2 regions of the Streptococcus sp. D7B5 genome follow, and region 2 is predicted to be linked to the other one. Evidence: riboswitches for the same ligand, from Rfam matches in the RefSeq annotation. Region 2 holds a riboswitch; the other holds the start of a gene.
The links. Region 2 has a riboswitch for thiamine pyrophosphate ahead of thiD (bifunctional hydroxymethylpyrimidine kinase/phosphomethylpyrimidine kinase). Riboswitches for the same ligand answer to the same signal wherever they lie in the genome.
Positions count from the first base shown of each region.

Region 1 (11,789 bases), 570 kb from region 2:
GATGTGACTATCGTTAGCGGAGATAAGGATTTGATCCAGTTGACGGATGAGCATACGGTGGTTGAGATTTCCAAGAAAGGTGTGGCTGAGTTTGAGGCCTTTACACCAGACTATCTCATGGAAAAAATGGGCCTCACACCAGCTCAGTTTATTGATCTTAAGGCTCTTATGGGGGATAAGTCTGATAATATCCCTGGCGTCACGAAAATCGGTGAAAAGACGGGTATCAAGCTCTTGCTGGAACATGGTTCGCTTGAGGGTATTTATGAAAATATCGATGGGATGAAGGCTTCTAAGATGAAGGAAAATCTCATCAATGACAAGGAACAGGCCTTTTTGTCTAAAACCTTGGCGACCATTGAGACTCAGGCACCGATTGAGATTGGTCTTGATGATTTGGTCTATAATGGCCCAGATGTGGAAAATCTCGGGAAATTCTACGATGAGATGGACTTCAAACAGCTCAAACAAGCTCTAAATGTTTCGTCAAAGGATGCGCCTGAGAGCTTGGATTTCACTATCGTTGACCACGTCAGTCAAGACATGCTGAGCGCAGACTCCATCTTCCACTTTGAGCTCTTTGGGGAGAATTACCATACAGATGACTTGGTTGGTTTTGCTTGGTCCTGCGGAGATAAACTTTACGCTACAGACAAACTTGAGCTCTTGCAGGAGCCGGTTTTCAAGGAATTTTTAGAAAAAACACCTCTGAAAGTGTATGACTTTAAGAAAGCGAAGGTTCTTTTAAATCGCTTGGGTTTGAACCTCCAGGCACCTGCTTTTGACAGTCGTTTGGCAAAATACTTACTCTCAACAGTCGAGAACAATGAAATCTCAACTATTGCGAGTCTCTATGGCCAGACTTATCTGACTGATGATGAGACTTTCTACGGTAAGGGGGTCAAGAAAGCCATCCCTGAGAGAGAGAAATTCTTGGAGCATTTGGCTCGCAAGGTTGCTGTATTGGTTGAGACGGAACCGGTTTTACTTGAAAAACTCAGTGAACATGGGCAGTTAGACCTTCTCTATGACATGGAGCAACCTCTGGCTTTTGTCCTTGCCAAGATGGAAATCGCTGGAATTACAGTCAAGAAAGAGACCTTGCTTGAGATGCAGGCTGAAAATGAACTTGTCATTGAAAAATTAACTCAGGAGATTTATGAACTGGCTGGTGAGGAGTTTAATATCAATTCCCCTAAGCAGTTGGGCGTGCTTCTCTTTGAAAAGCTCGGTCTTCCTCTGGAATATACCAAGAAAACCAAGACAGGTTACTCGACAGCTGTGGATGTGCTAGAGCGTCTAGCTCCCATTGCTCCGATTGTTAAAAAAATCCTAGACTACCGTCAGATTGCTAAGATTCAATCTACCTATGTGATTGGTTTGCAAGACTGGATTTTGGATGATGGCAAGATCCACACGCGCTATGTGCAGGATTTGACTCAGACTGGGCGTCTGTCTAGTGTAGATCCAAACTTGCAAAATATTCCTGTGCGTTTGGAGCAAGGCCGTCTCATTCGTAAGGCTTTTGTGCCTGAGTGGGAGGATAGCGTTCTTCTTAGCTCGGATTATTCGCAGATTGAGTTGCGCGTTTTGGCGCATATCTCTAAGGATGAGCACTTAATCAAAGCCTTCCAAGAGGGAGCAGATATCCATACCTCGACGGCCATGCGGGTCTTTGGAATTGAACGCCCTGAGGATGTGACTCCAAATGATCGTCGCAATGCTAAGGCCGTCAACTTTGGAGTGGTTTACGGAATTTCAGACTTTGGTTTGTCTAATAATCTGGGCATCAGCCGTAAAGAGGCTAAAGCCTACATCGACACTTACTTTGAACGCTTCCCAGGTATTAAAAACTACATGGATGAAGTGGTGCGTGAGGCGCGTGATAAGGGTTATGTAGAGACTCTCTTCAAGCGTCGTCGTGAGTTACCAGATATTAATTCGCGCAACTTTAACATTCGTGGTTTTGCAGAGCGGACAGCTATCAACTCTCCTATCCAGGGATCTGCAGCAGATATTCTCAAGATTGCAATGATCCAGCTAGACAAAGCTCTAGTGGAAGGTGGCTATCAGACCAAGATGCTCTTGCAAGTGCATGATGAAATCGTCCTCGAGGTTCCGAAATCAGAACTAGCAGCCGTCAAAGCTCTAGTGAAACAAACCATGGAAGAAGCCATCCAGCTCAGTGTTCCCCTTATCGCAGATGAAAATGAAGGGGCAACATGGTACGAGGCTAAATAAGAAAGTTATGAAAGAGTTTGAAACATTTGCCTTCAAGCTCTTTTTCATGATTTTCTGTAAGCAGTTTCCTTGACTTTTCCTTGTATTTGCGTTACTATATTTCCATATAAGATATGGGAGTCTGTGTACAGTCTGAGAGGAAGTGTTAAACTTCGACCGCACCTGATCTGGGTAATGCCAGCGTAGGGAACGATACTTAGCCGAATTCTGCACCTTTTCCATATATGGAAGGGGTTTTCTTTTTGTCAAAAGGAAACCTGAGAAAAGGAGGTTTTTATGAAAGCAAGCATTGCCTTGCAAGTCTTGCCCCTATCGCAGGGGGTTGACCGAATTGCTATTATCGATCAGGTTATTACCTATCTGCAAGCTCAGTCCGTGACCATGGTAGTGACACCATTTGAAACGGTCTTGGAAGGGGAGTTTGATGAGCTCATGCGTATTCTCAAAGAAGCGCTTGAAGTGGCAGGGCAGGAAGCAGATAATGTCTTTGCCAATGTCAAAATAAATGTAGGAGAGATTTTAAGTATTGATGAGAAACTTGAAAAGTATACTGAGACGACACATTAGTCTATTGGGTTTTCTAGGAGTCTTGTCAATCTGGCAGTTAGCGGGAATATTCAAACTTTTACCCAAGTTTATCCTGCCAACCCCTTTTGAAATTCTCCAGGCCTTTGTTCGTGACAGAGAATTTCTCTGGCACCATAGCTGGGCGACCTTGAGAGTGGCTTTGCTAGGTCTAGTCTTGGGAGTCTTGATTGCCTGTCTCATGGCTGTACTTATGGATAGTTTGACTTGGCTCAATGACCTGATTTACCCTATGATGGTGGTTGTACAGACCATTCCGACCATTGCCATAGCTCCTATCCTGGTCTTGTGGCTAGGTTATGGGATTTTGCCCAAGATTGTCTTGATTATCTTGACGACAACCTTCCCTATCATCGTCAGTATTTTAGATGGATTTAGGCACTGTGACAAGGATATGCTGACCTTGTTTAGTCTGATGCGGGCAAACCCTTGGCAAATCCTGTGGCATTTTAAAATCCCGGTCAGTCTGCCTTACTTTTATGCAGGTCTGAGGGTCAGTGTCTCCTACGCCTTTATCACAACAGTGGTATCTGAGTGGTTGGGAGGTTTTGAAGGTCTTGGTGTTTATATGATTCAGTCTAAAAAACTGTTTCAGTATGATACCATGTTTGCCATTATTATTCTGGTGTCGATTATCAGTCTTTTGGGTATGAAGCTGGTCGATATCAGTGAAAAATATGTGATTAAATGGAAACATCCCTAAGATAAGGATGTTTTAGAAAAAGAAAAGAGGAAGTGAAAATGAAGAAAACATGGAAAGTGTTTTTAATGATTGTAACAGCTCTTGTAGCTGTCGTGCTTGTGGCTTGTGGCCAAGGAACTGCTTCTAAGGACAACAAAGAAGCAGAAGTTAAGAAGATTGACTTCATCCTAGACTGGACGCCAAATACTAACCACACAGGGCTATACGTTGCCAAGGAAAAAGGTTATTTCAAAGAAGCTGGAGTGGATGTTGATTTGAAATTGCCACCAGAAGAAAGCTCGTCTGACTTGGTGATCAATGGCAAGGCGCCATTTGCTATCTATTTCCAGGACTACATGGCTAAGAAATTGGAAAAAGGTGCAGGCATTACTGCTGTTGCCGCTATCGTTGAGCACAATACATCAGGAATCATTTCTCGTAAATCTGACAATGTAAGCAGTCCCAAAGACTTGGTTGGCAAGAAATACGGAACCTGGAATGACCCAACGGAGCTTGCTATGTTGAAAACCTTGGTAGAATCACAAGGCGGAGACTTTGAGAAGGTCGAAAAAGTACCAAACAACGACTCAAACTCCATCACACCAATTGCCAATGGCGTTTTTGACACCGCTTGGATCTACTACGGTTGGGATGGTATCCTTGCCAAATCTCAAGGCGTAGATGCTAACTTCATGTACTTAAAAGACTATGTCAAGGAGTTTGACTACTACTCACCAGTTATCATCGCAAACAACGACTATCTAAAAGACAACAAGGAAGAAGCTCGTAAAGTCATCCAAGCCATCAAAAAAGGCTACCAATATGCTATGGAACACCCAGAAGAAGCTGCAGATATCCTCATCAAGAATGCACCTGAACTCAAGGAAAAACGTGACTTTGTCATCGAATCTCAAAAATACTTGTCAAAAGAATACGCAAGCGACAAGGAAAAATGGGGACAATTTGACGCTGACCGCTGGAATGCCTTCTACAAATGGGACAAAGAAAATGGTATCCTTAAAGAAGACTTGACTGACAAGGGCTTCACTAACGAATTTGTAAAATAATGACAGAAATTAGACTAGAACACGTCAGCTATGCCTATGGCGATGAAAAGATTTTAGAGGATATCAACCTACAGGTGACTTCAGGTGAAGTCGTTTCTATCCTAGGTCCAAGTGGTGTTGGAAAGACCACTCTCTTTAACCTAATCGCTGGGATTTTAGAAGTCCAGTCTGGGCGAATTGTCTTGGACGGTGAAGAAAATCCCAAGGGGCGCGTGAGTTATATGTTGCAAAAGGATTTGCTTTTGGAGCACAAGACGGTGCTTGGCAATATCATCCTGCCCCTCTTGATTCAAAAGGTGGATAAGGCAGAGGCTATTGCTCGAGCGGATGACATCCTTGCGACCTTCCAGTTGACAGCTGTACGGGACAAGTATCCTCACGAACTCAGTGGAGGGATGCGCCAGCGTGTAGCCTTGCTCCGGACCTACCTTTTCGGGCACAAACTCTTTCTTCTAGACGAGGCCTTTAGTGCCTTGGATGAGATGACCAAGATGGAACTCCACGCTTGGTATCTGGAGATTCACAAACAGCTACAGCTGACGACCTTGATCATCACGCATAGCATCGAAGAGGCCCTTAATCTTAGTGACCGCATCTACATCTTGAAAAATCGTCCTGGGCAAATTGTTTCAGAAATTAAACTAGATTGGTCCCAGAACGAAGACAAGGAAGTCCAAAAAATTGCCTACAAACGGCAAATATTAGCAGAATTGGGATTAAATACTTAGATCCTTAGAACAATATTATATATTAAGTCCAAGCAAGAACCCTGCTTGGATTTAATTGTTTCAAAGCTTATGCGGACGCGGGATTGGCTGACTTATCCATCTATCTGATAAGTTAATATAAAAATTAGCACATTATAGTTGACATACTGTTATAGACCTGTATAATATAATTGAACCATTATAGACAATAAGGAGGATAATGTGGTGAAAAAGAGAACTAGTAAACTCTTTCGTGGCTTGATGGCCTTGCTACTGGTTGTGTCGGTCTTTTTGCCTGCACTAAGACTTAATGGAGTAGTTAGTGCTGCCGAAAAAACTGAATCAGAGTACACTTTGACTACAGAGCCGACGATTAATACGAACCGATTAGTCGATCATGCCAAATATGGAGAAGGTAAGTTCTATCTTAAAACAACTTACGCATTCCCAGACAATGTAACTCTGAATAACGGTGATTTCATGGTTTATCACGTTCCAAATGAGTTCAAAATCGAAGTAGATTCTAGTACAGATTTGAAAGCTCCGAACGGTGAAACGATTGCAAAACTGACAACAGAGAAGGCAACGAATACTGCTAAGATTACAGTAACAAACGAAGAGTACTTTAAGAAGTTTAATGAGAACAAACAAATTGTTGCATCATTTACTGTAGTATGGGCAGACCATGTTGAAAAGAATAAGGAATATGAAATCAACATTCCTGGTGCAGGAGTTTACCATTTGACTCGTATCGTTCCAGACGTTGACCCAACTGGATTTACTAAATGGGGAGTTCAAGACTCAGACGATCCTAACTATGTAAACTGGCGTATCCGTGTTAACCGCTATGCAAAATCTTACACTGGTGTAAATATCCAAGATACTATTCCTGATGGACAAGTTCTTGCAAGTGAAATCACTGGTTACTACTTCCCAGACTGGGAAAATGGTTACGGAAGAACAAAATTGGATAGTGCTCATGTCCAAGTAACAGATAAGAACCATTTCTCAATTACACCTAATGGTGATGGAACTCTTGATCATAAAGGTTTGTTCATCCTATACCGTACTCGTTTGACTAAACCAGTTGACCAAGTTACTAAACGTGTACTAAATAACGTGTCGGTAACTACAAACGAGGAAGCTCAACCAATTGATTTTGAAGGTTTTGCACCAATTACCACAACAGACGGTATTGGTGGAGGTGCCAAATCGGATGAGGTTGCTCTAGAAGTAACTAAGAAACTTGAAGGTAAAGCTCTTGAAAAAGATGCATTTAGTTTCCAACTTCTAGATGACAAAGGTAATCTTTTACAAACTGTCAAAAATGATGAGAATGGTAAAGTGAAGTTCGAGGCAATCAAATACAAAGAAGCAGGAACTTTTAAATATACCATTAAAGAAGTTAATGATAACAAACCTGGATACACTTATGATGCGAACGTCCTTAAAGCGACTGTAACAGTAGAAGATGTTTTGGGTGAAAAATTAGCGAGCGTCAAATTTGAAGATTCTAAGAAAGAATTTACAAACACATACGCTGCTAAAGAAGCAAAACTTCAACTTGAAGCTAAGAAAGTCTTGAACGGTAAAGCTATCGAGGCTGGCCAATTTGAATTTGAGTTGAAAGAAAACGGAGCAGTTCTCCACACTGTTTCAAACGATGCAAACGGTAAGATTCAATTCCCAGAACTTAAGTTCACACAAGAAGAAACCCGTACATTTACTATCGCTGAAAAAGCAGGTGATGTAGCCGGAGTTGAATACGATCCAAATGCTTATGAAGTAAAAGTAGTCGTTAAAGATAACGGTCAAGGTCAACTTGTTGCAACACCAGATACAAAGAACATTACTTTCACGAACGTTTATAAAGCTAAACCAGCAAAACCTATTATCATCACAGCTACTAAAGTCTTGAACGGTAAAGAGCTTGAAGCTGATAAATACGAATTCGAACTTAAAAAAGATGAAGAAGTCGTTGCGACAGCTAAAAACGCTGCAGACGGAACTGTTACTTTCAAAGAAATTGAGTTCGCAACAGCAGGTGACTACACTTACACTATCACTGAAAAAGCAGGTAGCGAAAAAGGTGTGACATACGATACTGCTAAACACGAAGTTAAGGTAAAAGTTACAGATAACGGCCAAGGTCAACTTGTTGCAGCTGTTACAGGTAACAACCCAACCTTCACCAACACTTATAAAGCAGCTACAACAAGTGCTACTATCACGGCTACTAAAGTCTTGAATGGTAAAGCTCTTGAAGCAGGTAAATATGAGTTTGAACTTAAAGAAGGTGACAAAGTAATCGGAACAGCGACAAACGCAGCAGACGGTACTGTTACTTTCGAAGATATCAAGTACGCAGCAGCAGGCAACCACACATACACTATCACTGAAAAAGCAGGTAGTGAAGCAGGTGTGACATATGACACTGCTAAACACGAAGTTAAGGTAGCAGTTACAGATAACGGTGCAGGCCAACTTGTTGCGACTGTAACTGATAACAACCCAACTTTCACCAACACTTATAAAGCAGCTAAAACAACAGCGACTATCACAGCTAAGAAAGTCTTGGATGGTAAAGCTCTAGAAGCTGACAAATATGAGTTTGAACTTAAAGAAGGTGACGAAGTAATCGGAACAGCTAAAAATGCTGCAGACGGTACGGTTACTTTCAAAGATATTGAGTACAAAGAAGCAGGCGACCACACATACACTATCACTGAAAAAGCAGGTAGCGAAGCAGGTGTGACATACGACACTGCTACACATGAAGTGACAGTAAACGTTACAGATAATGGTCAAGGCCAACTTGTTGCAACTGCAACTAACAACAACCCAACCTTCACCAACACATATAAAGCAGCTACAACAACAGCTACTATCACGGCTACTAAAGTCTTGAATGGTAAAGCTCTAGAAGCTGGTAAATATGAGTTTGAACTTAAAGAAGGTGACAAAGTCGTTGCGACAGCTAAGAATGCTGCAGACGGTACTGTTACTTTCGAAGATATCAAGTACGCAGCAGCAGGCAACCACACTTACACTATCTCTGAAAAAGCAGGTAGTGAAAAAGGTGTGACATACGACACTGCTAAACACGAAGTTAAGGTAGCAGTTACAGATAACGGTCAAGGACAACTTGAGGCAGCTGTTACAGGTAACAACCCAACCTTCACCAACACATATAAAGCAGCTTCAACAACTGTAAACATCACGGCTAAGAAAGTCTTGAATGGTAAAACTCTTGAAGCAGGTAAATATGAGTTTGAACTTAAAGAAGGTGACAAAGTAATCGGAACAGCGACAAACGCTGTAGACGGTACAGTTGCTTTCGCAGGTATCGAGTACAAAGAAGCTGGTGAGCACACTTACACTATCTCTGAAAAAGCAGGTAACGAAGCAGGTGTGACATACGATAAATCTACTCACAATGTAACAGTTAAAGTTGTTGATAACGGTGCAGGCAAACTTGTTGCGACTGTAACTGACAACAACCCAACCTTCACAAACACTTATGTTGCATCTTCAACACAAGTAATTTTCTCAGCTAAGAAAGTCTTGAAAGGTGATAAAAAGCTTGTAGAAGGTCAATTTAAGTTTGAACTTAAAGAAGGTGACAAAGTCGTTGAGACAGCTACAAACGCTGCAGACGGTACTGTTACTTTCAAAGCTATTAAGTACAACGAAGCAGGTAAGCACACTTACACTATTACTGAAGTAGATAGTAAGGAAGAAAATGTGACATACGATACTGCTAAACATGAAGTGACAGTTGAAGTGGTTGACAACGGTACAGGCCAACTTGTAACAACAGTTACAGGTAACAACCCAACCTTCACTAACACGTATACTGAACCGAAAAAAGAAGAACCTAAGGAAGGTCCTAAGGGTGAACAGCCTAAGGGAGATTTGCCAAACACTGGTGGAGCAGACTTTACAGCATTCTCTACTATTCTTGGTCTAGTTCTTGCAGCTTTGGCAGGACTTGTATACCGTGCTAAAAAAGTTGACTAATCTCAACTTTGAATAACTAAAAAAGATGGCGACTGTTTTACGGTCCCATCTTTTTGTTTTGGATAGTTTATAATAATCTTCGTAACTCGTTCCCTTTTCCTTTAAAAAAATCAAAAATTTCGGTATAATAGTCAAAGATAGTCAAGGTTCAAAGAAGGAGTTTGATTTACTATGAGATTTAAAAATACATCAGATCATATCGAAGCCTATATCAAGGCGATTTTAGACCAGTCTGGTATCGTGGAATTGCAGCGGAGCCAGTTGGCAGATACCTTCCAGGTTGTACCGAGTCAGATCAACTATGTCATCAAGACACGCTTTACGGAAAGTAGAGGTTACTTAGTTGAGAGCAAGCGTGGTGGCGGAGGCTACATTCGAATAGGCCGGATTGAGTTTTCCAATCATCATGAGATGCTCCGCGATTTGCTTTACTCGATTGGTGAGCGAGTTAGTCAGGAGATCTATGAGGATATTCTCCAGCTTTTGGTGGAGCAGGACTTGATGACCAAACAGGAGATGACCTTGCTGACTTCAGTAGCAACAGATCGTGTCCTAGGGGAAGAATCCTCAGTTGTCCGTGCCAATATGCTCCGACAGCTATTACAAGAGGTAGATAGAAAAGAGAAGTAAGATGAACTATTCAAAAGCATTGAATGAATGTATCGAAAGTGCCTACATGGTTGCGAGCCATTTTGGAGCCCATTATCTAGAGTCTTGGCATTTATTGATTGCCATGTCCAATCACAGTTACAGTGTGGCAGGTGCGACTCTAAATGATTATCCATACGAGATGGACCGTTTAGAAGAGGTTGCGTTGGAACTGACTGAAACGGATTATAGCCAAGACGAAACCTTTACAGAATTACCCTTTTCCCATCGTTTGGAGGTTCTCTTTGCAGAAGCAGAGTATGTGGCCTCAGTGGTCCATGCAAAGGTACTAGGGACAGAGCATGTCCTCTATGCGATTTTGCATGATGGCAATGCCTTGGCAACTCGCATCTTGGAGAGAGCGGGCTTTTCTTATGAAGACCAAAAAGATCAGGTCAGAATTGCCGCTCTTCGTCGCAATCTAGAAGAGCGTGCAGGATGGACAAGAGAAGATCTCAAGGCTTTGCGTCAACGCCATCGCACAGTAACTGACAAGCAAAATTCCATGGCTAATATGATGGGCATGCCTCAAGCTCAAAGTGGTGGTCTAGAGGATTACACGCATGACCTGACGGAGCAAGCGCGCTCTGGCAAGTTAGAACCAGTTATCGGTCGTGACAAGGAAATCTCGCGTATGATTCAGATTTTGAGTCGGAAGACCAAGAACAATCCTGTCTTGGTTGGAGATGCGGGTGTCGGGAAAACAGCTTTAGCACTTGGGCTTGCCCAGCGTATTGCTAGTGGGGACGTACCAGCTGAAATGGCAAAGATGCGTGTTCTAGAGCTTGATTTGATGAATGTCGTTGCGGGAACACGTTTCCGTGGGGATTTTGAAGAGCGCATGAACAATATCATCAAGGACATCGAGGAAGATGGCAAAGTAATCCTCTTTATCGATGAACTTCACACCATCATGGGTTCTGGTAGCGGTATTGATTCGACTCTGGATGCGGCCAATATCTTGAAGCCAGCCTTGGCTCGTGGAACTTTGAGAACGGTTGGTGCCACCACTCAGGAAGAATACCAGAAACACATCGAAAAAGATGCTGCCCTTTCTCGTCGGTTTGCCAAAGTGACGATTGAAGAGCCAAGCTTAGCTGACAGCATGATCATTTTGCAAGGTTTGAAAGCGACCTATGAGAAACACCATCGTGTGCAAATCACAGATGAAGCTGTCGAAACGGCTGTTAGGATGGCACATCGTTACTTGACCAGTCGTCACTTGCCAGACTCTGCTATCGACCTCTTGGATGAGGCGGCAGCAACAGTGCAAAACAAATCCAAGCATGTGAAAGCAGACGAATCCGACTTGACTCCAGCTGACAAGGCCTTGATGGATGGCAAGTGGAAACAAGCTGCCCAGTTAATCGCAAAAGAGCAGGAAGTCCCTGTCTATAAAGACTTGGTTACAGAATCCGCTATTTTGACCACCTTGAGTCGCTTGTCAGGGATTCCAGTCCAAAAACTGACTCAGACTGATGCGAAGAAATACCTGAATCTGGAAGCGGAACTGCACAAACGTGTCATCGGCCAAGATCAAGCTGTTTCAAGCATTAGTCGTGCCATTCGTCGCAATCAGTCAGGTATTCGTAGTCACAAGCGTCCGATTGGTTCCTTTATGTTCCTAGGGCCGACAGGAGTCGGTAAGACCGAATTGGCAAAGGCTCTGGCAGAAGTCCTCTTTGATGACGAATCAGCCCTTATCCGCTTTGATATGAGTGAGTATATGGAGAAATTTGCGGCTAGCCGTCTCAATGGAGCACCTCCTGGCTATGTGGGCTACGAGGAAGGTGGGGAGTTGACCGAGAAGGTTCGCAACAAACCTTACTCAGTGCTTCT
Region 1 covers NZ_CP121467.1:1,500,144-1,511,932, forward strand. Annotated here, with positions in the region: gene polA (DNA polymerase I) at 1-2,241, shown strand, start outside; TPP riboswitch at 2,345-2,447, shown strand; gene P8P68_RS07350 (thiamine-binding protein) at 2,518-2,808, shown strand; gene P8P68_RS07355 (ABC transporter permease) at 2,771-3,529, shown strand; gene P8P68_RS07360 (ABC transporter substrate-binding protein) at 3,568-4,575, shown strand; gene P8P68_RS07365 (ABC transporter ATP-binding protein) at 4,575-5,303, shown strand; gene P8P68_RS07370 (FctA domain-containing protein) at 5,544-9,302, shown strand; gene P8P68_RS07375 (CtsR family transcriptional regulator) at 9,474-9,932, shown strand; gene P8P68_RS07380 (ATP-dependent Clp protease ATP-binding subunit) at 9,934-11,789, shown strand, end outside.
Region 1: it holds a riboswitch for thiamine pyrophosphate, as region 2 does, so the genes downstream of both, P8P68_RS07350 (thiamine-binding protein) here and thiD (bifunctional hydroxymethylpyrimidine kinase/phosphomethylpyrimidine kinase) in region 2, are expected to answer to the same signal.

Region 2 (11,789 bases):
TTACCTCGATTGATTTATTACTTCTATTATACTAAAAAGGAGGCAAAAAGTTTGGAACCCTCTGGATAATAATAGCACTAAACTTACTTTTATATATACGAAAAAAAGACTGAAACCAGTCTTCTTTTTAAATCAAAGCTGTGATAGCCGTTACTAGGCCAAAAACGATACCTGGTGCATTAGCAGCCGCAAGTGGAATATCTCTTTCTTTCTTGAAAAGACCGTAGTAAACCCAGAGACTACAGTTGATGGCTGCAACCAAGGGCTGGATAAAGTTCCCTTTTTGACCAGCCAGGTTGTTCATAATTTGTGGGAAGTAAGACACATACATCATAACAGACATAAAGGTCGCTACCCAACCTAAAATTTTCATTTGTTTTTCAGACATTTTCAAAACCTCTTTCATTTTTACTGAATCTTATTTTAAAATATTCTTTCAAAACAATCAAGTCTTTAAAACTTTTGTTATAAAGATATAAACTATCACAATCTTGTTATAAGAAAGAGGGAACAGAAAAAAGACCGAATTGCTCCGTTCTGTTTACTCAATCAAATATTAGAAAATGAATACTCCTTTTCAATGAATCGATTGATTGATGGTAAATAAGCCGTTAGAAATTATTGACAGTATCGAAATTTTCTAGTAAAATGAATTTTGTTAATACCTAAATGGTGTGTAGTTTTCTATCAACATAGTCAGGAGAAAAGGAACTTATGCTAAAAAAATTTAATGAATTGTCACTGAAAGATAAGGCTTATCTAATTGGCGGTTTGAGCTTATTAGTCATTGTGATCTCATTTGGTCTACTCAATCGTCAAACAGTAACTGTCAGTCTTGTCTTTACACAACTATCTGCTCCCTTGATTTTGGTGATTTTTACTTGTCTAGTAATCGGGATCATTGCTGGTAGTGCTATTGGTATTAGCTATCACCATAACAAGACTCAAGATCTGAGAAGCCGCATTGCTGAAGCAGAAGCGACTATCAATATAAAAGACAGGGAGCTTGTCCAGTACGAGGAACAGGTGCAACAATTAAAACAGGAAGCCAAACAATAAGTGTAGAAATCATAACCACCCGTGAAAACGGGTGGTTTTTTGTCTCGCACCTAACGGAGCGAGACGGACTGAAAGTCGCATAAATACAAAAAAGATCGAATTGCTCCGATCTTTTTAAGTTTCACTCCAAGAATGTTTAGATAAAAAATTTGATAATAGAATTACCTACTTCATACGATAAAAATCAATCACTAGACCAGCAGGCCCTTTAACTAATAAGGACTCTGTTCCCCAATCCGTTTCACAAAGACCGTGTAAAATCTCGACACCGATCTCTTTTAACCGTTGGTAATTCTGATTTAGATCCTCAATCTCAATATGAAGAATGATTCCTGACTGAAAATCTTCCAAAGGAATCAAATGATTTTGGGACAACATCAGACAGTGACTGCCAATCGTAAACTGAGCAAAACTGTCATCAACATAATCGGACTTTTTATCCAAAATACGCTCCAAGTCAGCACAGACTTGTGGAACATCTGAAACGATAATATCTAATTGATTTAAATTCATTTACTATACTCCATAAAAAGACCGGATTGCTCCGATCTTTTTAAGTTCCACGAAGGAATTATTTAATTGCGCGTGATTGCAAACCTTCTTCTTCCAAGAAGAGACGGAATGGTACGAGTTCTTCTGCTTCGTATTTTTCCTTGAAGGCTTTGATTGCTTCTTCTGAGTGTTGTTTTGGATCCAATTCAAGTACTTCTACTGGAAGCGGACGGTGTTGAGAGATGCGAGCATCGATCACAACAGTTTTACCTTCTTTGTTCAATTTAACAGCTTCTGCAACAACTGCGTCGATGTCTTCGATACGATCAACTGTAAATCCAACAGCTCCTTGAGCTTCAGCGATTTTCGCATAGTCAGCATTAGGGAAGTCACAACCAAACAAGTGTTTGTTTGTGTCTTCGTATTTGTCCTTGATGAAGGCATATTTACCATTTGAGAAGACAACGTTGATAACTGGAAGGTCGTATTGAACGTTTGTGATAACGTCTGGGTAGCACATGTTGAATGCACCGTCACCCATGATGTTCCATACTTGGCGATCTGGATTGTCTTTCTTAGCAGCGATACCACCAGGAAGGGCAATACCCATTGTCGCAAAGAGTGGAGATGTACGCCACATGTTCTTAGGTGTCATGTGAAGGTGACGAGTAGATGTTTGAGTAGTGTCACCTACGTCGATTGAGTAGATAGCGTCTTGATCAGCATGTTTGTTGATTGCATTGTAAACTTGGTACAATTGCAATTCACCCTCAGTTTTACCTTCGAGTTTGTTCATGTAATCACGCCAGTTTTGGTTGTTCTTCACGTTTGCACGCCACCATGGAGTAGATTCTACTGGGTTCACTTTGTCAAGGATAGCTTTCGCTGCTTGACCTGCGTCACCAAGGATTGAAGCGTCAAGGGCGTGACGTTTGCCAAGTTTGTAAGGGTCGATATCAACTTGGATGAATTTTTCAGTGTTCTTGAATGCTTCGTAAACTTCAGCAAATGGGAAGTTTGAACCAAGGAAAAGAACTGTGTCTGCTTCGAAGACCACTTCGTTAGCTGGTTTCCAACCAACACGGTAAGCAGAACCTGTCAAACCTTCGTAGTTCCATTCAAAGGCTTCAAAGTTTTTACCAGTTGTGATGATTGGTGCTTTGATTTTACGTGACAATTCAGTAATGACTTCACCAGCTTTAACACCACCGTAACCAGCATAGATAACTGGGCGTTCAGCATTGTTTAAGATTTCAACAGCTTTGTCAATTTCAACTTCGTTCAAAGCAGGAGCGATGAATGAACGTTCGTATGAACCTGAACCATAGTATGAGTTTTCATCGATTTCTTGGAAACCGAAGTTTACTGGGATTTCAACAACAGCTGGACCTTTTTTAGAAACTGCAGCACGGCAAGCTTCGTCAATTACTTTTGGCAATTGCTCAGCGTAAGCGACACGTTTGTTGTAGACAGCGATACCGTTGTACATTGGGTTTTGGTTCAATTCTTGGAAGGCATCCATGTTGAGTTCGTTAACAGGACGTGATCCAAGGATAGCAAGGAATGGAGTGTTATCCATAGCTGCATCGTAAACACCGTTAATCAAGTGAGTCGCACCTGGACCACCTGAACCAACTGCAACCCCGATTGAGCCACCGAATTTAGCTTGCATGACCGCTGCAAGAGCACCTGTTTCTTCGTGGCGAACTTGCAAGAAGCGGATATCTTTGTCTTCAGCCAAAGCGTCCATCAATGAGCTGAGTGTTCCTGATGGGATACCGTAGATGGTGTCTACGCCCCATGTTTTCAATACGTTGAGCATTGCTGCAGATGCAGTAATTTTCCCTTGAGTCATAATGATAACTCTCCTTCAAATATTTTTAAAACTTGATAAACCCGTTTTCATATACTAATTGGAAACGTTTCAGCAAATTTTTACTCTACTACTTTACCACATTTGTTTTGGGTCTCCTAAGAATGTGCTCAGAAGTTCTTATTCTCTATTACAGTACAGTTTGAAAACGTTTTATATAACTGTTTTATAATAAAAAGCGAGCAAGCTCGCTTTTAGTCTATTTTACTAAAGTTTAGCATGAGTGAACTGGTTAAAACAGATACAGAACTAAAGGCCATGGCTAGACCAGCCAGTTCTGGATTGAGAACGAGACCAATTCCTGAAAAGACTCCTGCTGCAATCGGAATTCCGGCGACATTGTAGATAAAGGCCCAGAAAAGATTGAGCAGAATTCGATTGAAGGTTTTCTTGCTCATGTCAAAGGCACGAACCACTCCTAGGAGGTTATTAGTTGTCAACACCAAATCTGCTGACTCGATGGCAATATCTGTTCCAGCTCCCATAGCAATCCCCACATCTGCTACACTGAGGGCAGGAGCGTCATTGATACCATCACCAACAAAGGCCACTTTCCCAGCTGATTGTAGTTTATGGATTTCATGGGCTTTTTCTTCTGGCAAGACACCTGCAATGACCTCTTCGATTCCAATCTGATCGGCAATAGCACGCGCCACGCCAGCATTATCCCCTGTCAGCATGACTGTTTTAAGTCCACGTTTTTTCAGCTGACTGATGGCTAGCTTGGCATTTTCCTTGGGGATATCTTGCAGGGCAAGCAAGCCTTTGATTTCATTGTCAACAGCCAAGTAGACAACTGTCTTAGCTTCTTTTTCTAGTTCTTCTAGTTTTTCTTGATAAGTGCTTGAAATGATCATCCCATCCAGCATTTTAGCATTTCCAAGCAAGACTTGTTTCCCAGCTATTTGCCCTGAAACACCTTTTCCATGAAGGGCTTGGAAATTTTCAACAGTTTGAATCTCAAGTCCAGTTTCAGTCGCTCGCTTGACAATGGCCTCAGCCAGTGGGTGCTGAGAGGCTTCTTCTAAAGAAGCTGCTAAGCCAAGTACTTCTGTCTCATCGCCAATGATATCTGTTACCACTGGTTTTCCTTCTGTCAAAGTTCCTGTCTTATCAAAGACGAGAGTTTTGACTTTCTGGATTTCCTGTAAGACGGTTCCATTCTTGAGGAGAACGCCCATTTTGGCACTACGCCCAGTTCCCACCATGAGAGCCGTTGGTGTTGCGAGTCCCAAGGCACAAGGACAAGCGATAATCAAAACTGCCACCCCATAAAGCAGAGAAGTCACAAAGCTAGCCCCAAGTAAGACAAACCAAACCCAAAAAGTCAGAATCGCTAAAATGACGACTGCTGGGACAAAAATCCCTGAAATCTTATCCGTCAAATCCTGAATTGGTGCTCGGCTAGTCTGGGCTTTCTTCACAAAGTCCACAATCTGAGCCAAAACTGTCTCTGAACCAACTTTTTCTGCTTTAAAAACCAGTGTTCCGCTATTATTGATAGTGGAGCCAATGACGGTATCTCCAACTGTCTTGTCTACCGGCAGGCTCTCACCTGTCACCATGGATTCATCAATACTGGACACACCTTCTACTACGACCCCATCAACCGCAATCTTTTCACCTGGTCGTACTCGAATCAGGTCACCTACCTTGACTTGCTCTAAGGGGACTTGAACATAGTTATCCTCACGCAAGACTTCTGCAGTTTTAGCCTGCAAGTCCAGTAATTTCTCCACAGCTTGGGAAGTATTTTTTCGCATTTTTTCCTCAAAAACGGCTCCCAAAAGAACAAAGAAGAGGATAAATCCAGCACTTTCAAAGTAAACGGGGAGACCAGCGAAGAGGGCAACTAAGCTATAGAAATAGGCCACTAGAGTTCCCAGAGCCACCAAGGTATCCATATTGGCATTGTGCTTTTTAAAGCTGGCCCAAGCGCTTTGGATATAGGGACCACCTGCTACTAGCATAATGGGTGTTGTGGCTAGAAAGGTTCCCCAATGCATGACTTGGTGACTAATGCTGCCTGTCAACATCCCAACCATGAGAAACACAAGAGGAAGAGTAAAAATACTAGTAATCCAAAAACGTTGCAAAAGTGACAAAGATTTTCGAGTCTTCTCAACTACGGTATAACTTCCCTTTTGCATCTTCATGCCACATGAAAATTCATGTTGCCCCAACTCTTGAGGCGTAAAACGAATTGTCTTCTCCTCGTCCACGCCGATTGGTTCCAAGATACCTTCTTCTTCAAAAAGGATTTCTTTGTAACAGTTTGATGGCGTCACACGATGAAAAGTTATCTCAGCCGGAATCCCTTTTTGAAGCTGAATATGAGCTGGATGATAGCCTTTTTCAGCTCGGATACGGATTTTTTGAATGCCATTTTCTAGGCTTGCTTTCACAATTTCTGTCATAGTCTCCTCCTACTCTACAATCATCTTGCCGTGCATCATGTTCATACCACATGCAAAGCCAAACTCTCCAGTCTGCTCAGGTGTGATTTCCACTACATACTCTTCACCCATAGGAAGATCCGCATGCACACCAAAATCTGGAAAGACGATCTGATCTAGACAGGGTGAAGGGTCCTTGCGGTCAAAGACAATGCGGGCTGGCACTGATTTTTTAAGAATAATCAACTCAGGCGTATAGCCCCCCATGACTTCCACTCGGATCTCTTGGTAACCCTTTTTTTGCTGGGCCTTTTGTCCAGATTTTTCAGGCTTTTTGAAAAACCAAAACAAGATAAACGCGATAAGGGCAATACAAATAATGGTTACAATACTATTTAACATGACGTCTCCTTTACATACAATTACATCTTACTTCTGTTACAGCGCTTGATTTCTTCTTAGAAATCACAGCTTCTAAGTCTTCCAAGTCAGCCAAAGTGAAATCACATTCCACAATCAAATCAGCCAACAAGTTCTTAATCCTACGAGAACAAACCTTGTCTTTGATATCTTGGACAAGCAAGTCTCGACTCTGGTCCAGAGTTAAAAGGGCTGAATAGACAAAGAACTTGCCTTCTTTTTTCCTTGTCAGACACTCTTTCTCAACTAAACGAGCCAAAAGAGTTTGAATGGTCGACTTGGACCAGTCGAACCGCTCCGCCAGAACCCTGATCAAATCCGTACTGGTCTGCTCTCCTTGCATCCAAATAATCTTCATGACCTGCCATTCTGCATCTGAAATCTGCATCATCACACCTCCTAAATCTACATTTGTCGATTACAGTTATTAGTATACTCTCAAAATCTACATTTGTCAACTATAATTTTTATTATTTTTTCGAAAAATAGAATTCTAATCCTGTAACGAGAGATTTGCAGTCAAATTTCACTATATAAACTATAAAAATATGCTATACTGTAGAAAAAAGAAAACAACCACTAGGGGTGCGTAAAGCTGAGATTAACGACTGTTATATCCCTTTGACTCAATCTAGGTAATGCTAGCTGATGGAAGTGGAAATGATAATGAGGACTAGCTAGTCTTCTATTGCTTTCCTCAAACAGACTAGCTTGTTCTTGAGAATACAAACTTCAGTTGGTTGGGAGGTTTTAGATGACTTATTTACCCGTTGCTCTATCCATTGCAGGAACTGACCCTAGTGGCGGTGCTGGCATTATGGCTGATTTGAAGTCATTCCAAGCGAGAGATGTCTATGGAATGGCCGTTGTCACCAGCCTTGTCGCTCAAAATACCAGAGGTGTTCAATTAATCGAGCACGTCTCCAACCAAATGCTGGAAGCTCAATTGGAGAGTGTCTTTTCGGATATCAAACCTCAGGCTGTGAAAACTGGTATGTTGGCAACTACTGAGATCATGGAGATCATCCAACCCTACCTTAAAAAGCTGGACTGTCCCTATGTGCTGGACCCTGTTATGGTCGCTACGAGTGGGGACACCCTGATTGATACCAGTGCGAGAAGCTTCCTAAAAACAAACCTACTTCCCCTTGCAACCATTATCACTCCCAATCTTCCTGAAGCAGAAGAGATTGTTGGTTTTTCAATCCATGATCCAGAAGACATGCAGCGTGCTGGTCGCCTGATTTTAAAAGAATTTGGTCCTCAGTCTGTAGTTATCAAAGGTGGTCATCTTGAAGGTGGTGCCAAGGATTTCCTCTTTACCAAGGAGGAACAATTTGTCTGGGAAAGTCCACGAATTCAAACCTGTCACACCCATGGTACTGGATGTACTTTTGCTGCAGTGATTACGGCTGAACTAGCCAAGGGGAAGACCCTTTATCAGGCAGTCGATAAGGCCAAGGCCTTTATCACAAAAGCCATCCAAGACGCCCCTCAACTCGGTCATGGTTCTGGCCCAGTCAACCATACAAGCTTTAAAGATTAAGAAAAAACTCTCTAGTTCCCACTATAAGGGAATTAGAGAGTTTTTGATTAGGAAATAATGTCATCTAGCTTTGTTAAAAAAGCTTGCGTTTTTGCTTCTATATCTTCTGCCTGCATCAAATCACGGACAACGGCTACCCCTGCTATACCAGTTTCAGCAAGTTGGTCAATATTCTCTGACGTCAGGCCTCCGATAGCAACTACTGGAATGGCGACCGTTTGGCAAATTGTTTTCAAGGTTGAAATCAGGGTGATGGGTGCATTTTCTTTGGTCGTAGTTGGGAAAATGGCTCCTGTTCCCAAGTAATCCGCACCCGATGTTTCCGCCTCAAGAGCCCTTTTTACTGTTTTAGCAGTGACACCGAGGATTTTTTCAGGACCCAAGACTTTGCGGGCAACCGAAACTGGTAGTTCATCGTCGCCTATATGCAACCCAGCAGCATCAACCGCGAGACAAACATCCAAACGATCATCGATAATCAAGGGGACCTGATAGGCATCGGTTATTTCCTTGACTTGTTTTGCCAGTTGATAGTATTGATTGGTGGTGAGATTTTTTTCTCGTAGTTGGATGATGGTAACACCTGAACGGCAGGCCGTCTCGACTTTTTCAAGAAAGTTTTCCAAGGAATCTTGGTAGCGATTGGTTACCAGATATAGTCTGAGTGCTTCTCTATTCATAAAAGTCTCCTTTGATAGCATCTAGCCAATTTTTATCTCTTTTTAGAAGAGAGAGCTGATTGAGAGTTTGAAAGCGGAAATCTTCCAATCCCATTCCTTGAACAAGAATTCTCTCAGCAGAAATATTGAGATAAGAAACCGCTAAGCACGAAGCTTCAAAGGCAGTCTTTCCTTGGCTGAGAAAAACGGCAGTCAAGGCTCCAACCAGGTCTCCTGTCCCCGTTATCCAGTCTAATTCGTCACAGCCATTTCCCAATACAGCAACTTGATTCTCTGAAACTATGAGGTCCTTAGGTCCAGTTACTAAGAATGACATACCAGGATAAAGCTGACACCAGTCTTTCAAGACTTGAAGTAAATCCTCAGTTTCTTGATCTTTATGGCTAGCATCAACTCCAACTCCGTGGTGCTTTAAACCAACAAGACTTCGGATTTCCGACATATTCCCTTTAAGGACTGTGGGCTTGTATTCTAAAAGATCTCTGACTAAGGTCTTTCGAATGGGAGATGCTGCTAGGCCAACCGCATCTACTACCATTGGGAGACAAGCTTGGTCTGCATAAGAAGCTGCCCTACGGATTGCTTTTTCCTTCTCGGCTGACAAATGCCCCAAATTGATAAAGAGGGCTTGACTTTGCTTAGTAAAATCAAGAACTTCACGAGGGTCATCTGCCATGACAGGTTTGCATCCTAGAGCCAAAATGCCATTAGCCAGCATCTCACAGGAAATCTCATTGGTGATGCAGTGAATCAAGGAACTGGTTGCCAGAGGGAAAGGATTTGTAAATGCCTGCATCAGTCTATCCTTTCTCCAAAGAAATATCCCTGCACTTTTTTAAAGAATTCCTGCTTGATTAAAAATCGAAAGGCGAGGAAAGCTATGGCTGTACCGATCAAGGTCGCTCCGAAAAATCTCGGAGTATAGATAAACCAGCTGAGCTTGGCCGCAGATCCGGTAAAGAGAACCATGACAGGATAGGAAACAATAGAACCGATAATCCCTGTTCCCAAGATTTCTCCTAGGGCAGAATAGTGAAATTTTCGACCGTACTTATAAAAGAGACCTGCTAGGAGAGCTCCAAAAGTAGCTCCTGTGAGGGCCAAGGGCGGAATGCCTTGAGTAGACATACGGATAAAGGCTGTGACTGTAGCCATGACCAAGGCATAAACAGGTCCCATCATGATTCCTGCCAGAATATTGACTACACTAGACATCGGTGCCATTCCTTCAATTCGAAAGATGGGTGTAAGAACTACGTCAAGGGCAATCATCATGGATAAAATAGTTAATTTGTGAACTTGTAGTTGGTGGTTTCTCATTTTCTATTTCTTCTCTTTTTCTAAGGATTGCAAATCACTCGTCCAGGTTTGATGTTGGTAAGCCATCTCCCAAAACTTAGCTTCCATGTGGACACTTCGGTGGAAGGCCTCTAGCATTTTTTGTTTGTCTGTCTCGTTGCTTTCGCGATAGAGCTGATTGACCAGGGCTTCTTCCTCTTTAATCTGCTGTTCTAACTCATCGGTGATATAGGTCTCAATCCACTGTTGATAAAGAGGATTCGGGGATGGTTTGCGATTAAGTGCCTTGCCCAAATCATGGTATAACCAAGGACATGGAAGCAAACTAGCAAAAGCAATGCCCAAGTTTGGCTCTGCAAACTGGCGATAAATATGAGAAATGTAATGATAACAGGTTGGAGCGATTGGATGTTGCTCCATTTCCTGGTCGCTGATTCCTAATTCCATGAAAAATTGTTGGCGGATAAACAACTCACCCTCCACTAGACTCTGGGCATTTTGTTTCAAGAGTCTTTTCATCTCTTGGTTTGAAGTCTTATCAGCCAAGAGGTGATAGGCTTCTGAAAAAGACTTCAGGTAGTAGGCATCCTGAATCAGGTAATAGCGGAAAATAGAAGGTTCTAAATTCCCCTCTTGTAACTGTAAAACAAAGGGGTGATGAAAGGAAGCCTGCCAAGCTTCCTTGGATAATTCCATCGCAATATCTGTAAATTCCATAATAACTCCTTTATAGAAATAGGCTGGTTTGAAGCAATAAAAAGAAAAGTAGGTAGATCAATTTTGTCCTCTGAGAAATATAAAAAGTCCGATAACTATTCTCCAACTGTGCATGCTCGTCATATCCATGCGCAGATAGAGCTCTCAGGTAAAGATGGCGCCACCTAAAGACTGTCATCAGAACCTTACTGTAAATCAGGGGAGACCAAACATGCAATTTTTGACCACGCAATAAGCAAGCTTCCTTGAGGGACTTGATTTCTTGTTGAATGAGGGGAAAGGCATTGAATACCACAATTAAGGCATAGGCCCAAGACCGTGATAACCCCTTTTGAGCCAAGTACAAGAGAAGCTCTTTTAAGGAAATACTGGAAACAAAGACAAGACCGATACAAACCGTCACAAAGGCCCTCGTTCCAAGTATCACTGCCTGCGAAGCATCCCCATGTAACTGTACTGCCCAGTAGTTGGCAAAGGATGGTAAGATGGCGAGCACAAGCATCCAAGCCAACAATTTAAATCGACGGTAGTAGAGCATGAAGAGAATGCAAAATGCGACTACTGAAAGATTAAGAGCAATCGAAGGAATGAAAGATGTTTCCAAGGATAAAATTAGAAAGAAGAGACCGATTATCGGTGTCTGGGTTGCTACTTTGACCATACTACTTCACCTCCCCTTGAGTATTGATACTCCGAGATGTGAGAGGTTTGCTGATGGTCACGTCTTTAATATGACGGAGACCCTCACTAGTCATCTCAATCCAATAATCGACCACAGAAATCAAGGGATCTAAACGATGGCTAATGATCAAAAAACTTCTCCCTTGATTTCTGTCCTCCAGAATCCACTGACAAAAATAGGCGCAGGCTCTATTATCTAAACCAGCAAAAGGTTCATCTAGTAAAATCACAGAAGCCTTGCTGGTCAAGATGGTCAAGAGCTGAAGAATCTTTTGTTGGCCACCACTTAATTGATAGGGACTCTTATCAAGCGCCTGCTCCAGATCAAAATATCGTAAAGCTTGTAGAATCCGCTGATTTCTTTCCGAGTCTGAGCTATCTAATTGAAGTTCCTCTCTCAGACTGACTCGGATAAATTGCTTCTCAGCTTCCTGAACGACACCCGTCAGGTCACGATACAGACTCTTTTTCTTTTTTAGGACCGAACCCTTCCAAGTAATGCGCCCTCTATACTTTTGAAATTGAAGAATGGAACGAAAGAGGGTTGATTTCCCAACACCATTATCACCTAGGATACAGGAAATTCCTTGGTAAAACGTGAAATCAGCAATCGAAAAGAGGGGACG
Region 2 covers NZ_CP121467.1:96,328-108,116, reverse strand. Annotated here, with positions in the region: gene P8P68_RS00515 (SemiSWEET family transporter) at 128-388, opposite strand; gene P8P68_RS00510 (LapA family protein) at 715-1,059, shown strand; gene P8P68_RS00505 (VOC family protein) at 1,225-1,572, opposite strand; gene spxB (pyruvate oxidase) at 1,631-3,406, opposite strand; gene P8P68_RS00495 (heavy metal translocating P-type ATPase) at 3,619-5,841, opposite strand; gene P8P68_RS00490 (cupredoxin domain-containing protein) at 5,851-6,222, opposite strand; gene P8P68_RS00485 (CopY/TcrY family copper transport repressor) at 6,233-6,628, opposite strand; TPP riboswitch at 6,812-6,910, shown strand; gene thiD (bifunctional hydroxymethylpyrimidine kinase/phosphomethylpyrimidine kinase) at 6,995-7,786, shown strand; gene thiE (thiamine phosphate synthase) at 7,834-8,466, opposite strand; gene P8P68_RS00470 (hydroxyethylthiazole kinase) at 8,459-9,262, opposite strand; gene thiW (energy coupling factor transporter S component ThiW) at 9,262-9,786, opposite strand; gene tenA (thiaminase II) at 9,790-10,482, opposite strand; gene P8P68_RS00455 (energy-coupling factor transporter transmembrane component T) at 10,493-11,143, opposite strand; gene P8P68_RS00450 (ABC transporter ATP-binding protein) at 11,145-11,789, opposite strand, start outside.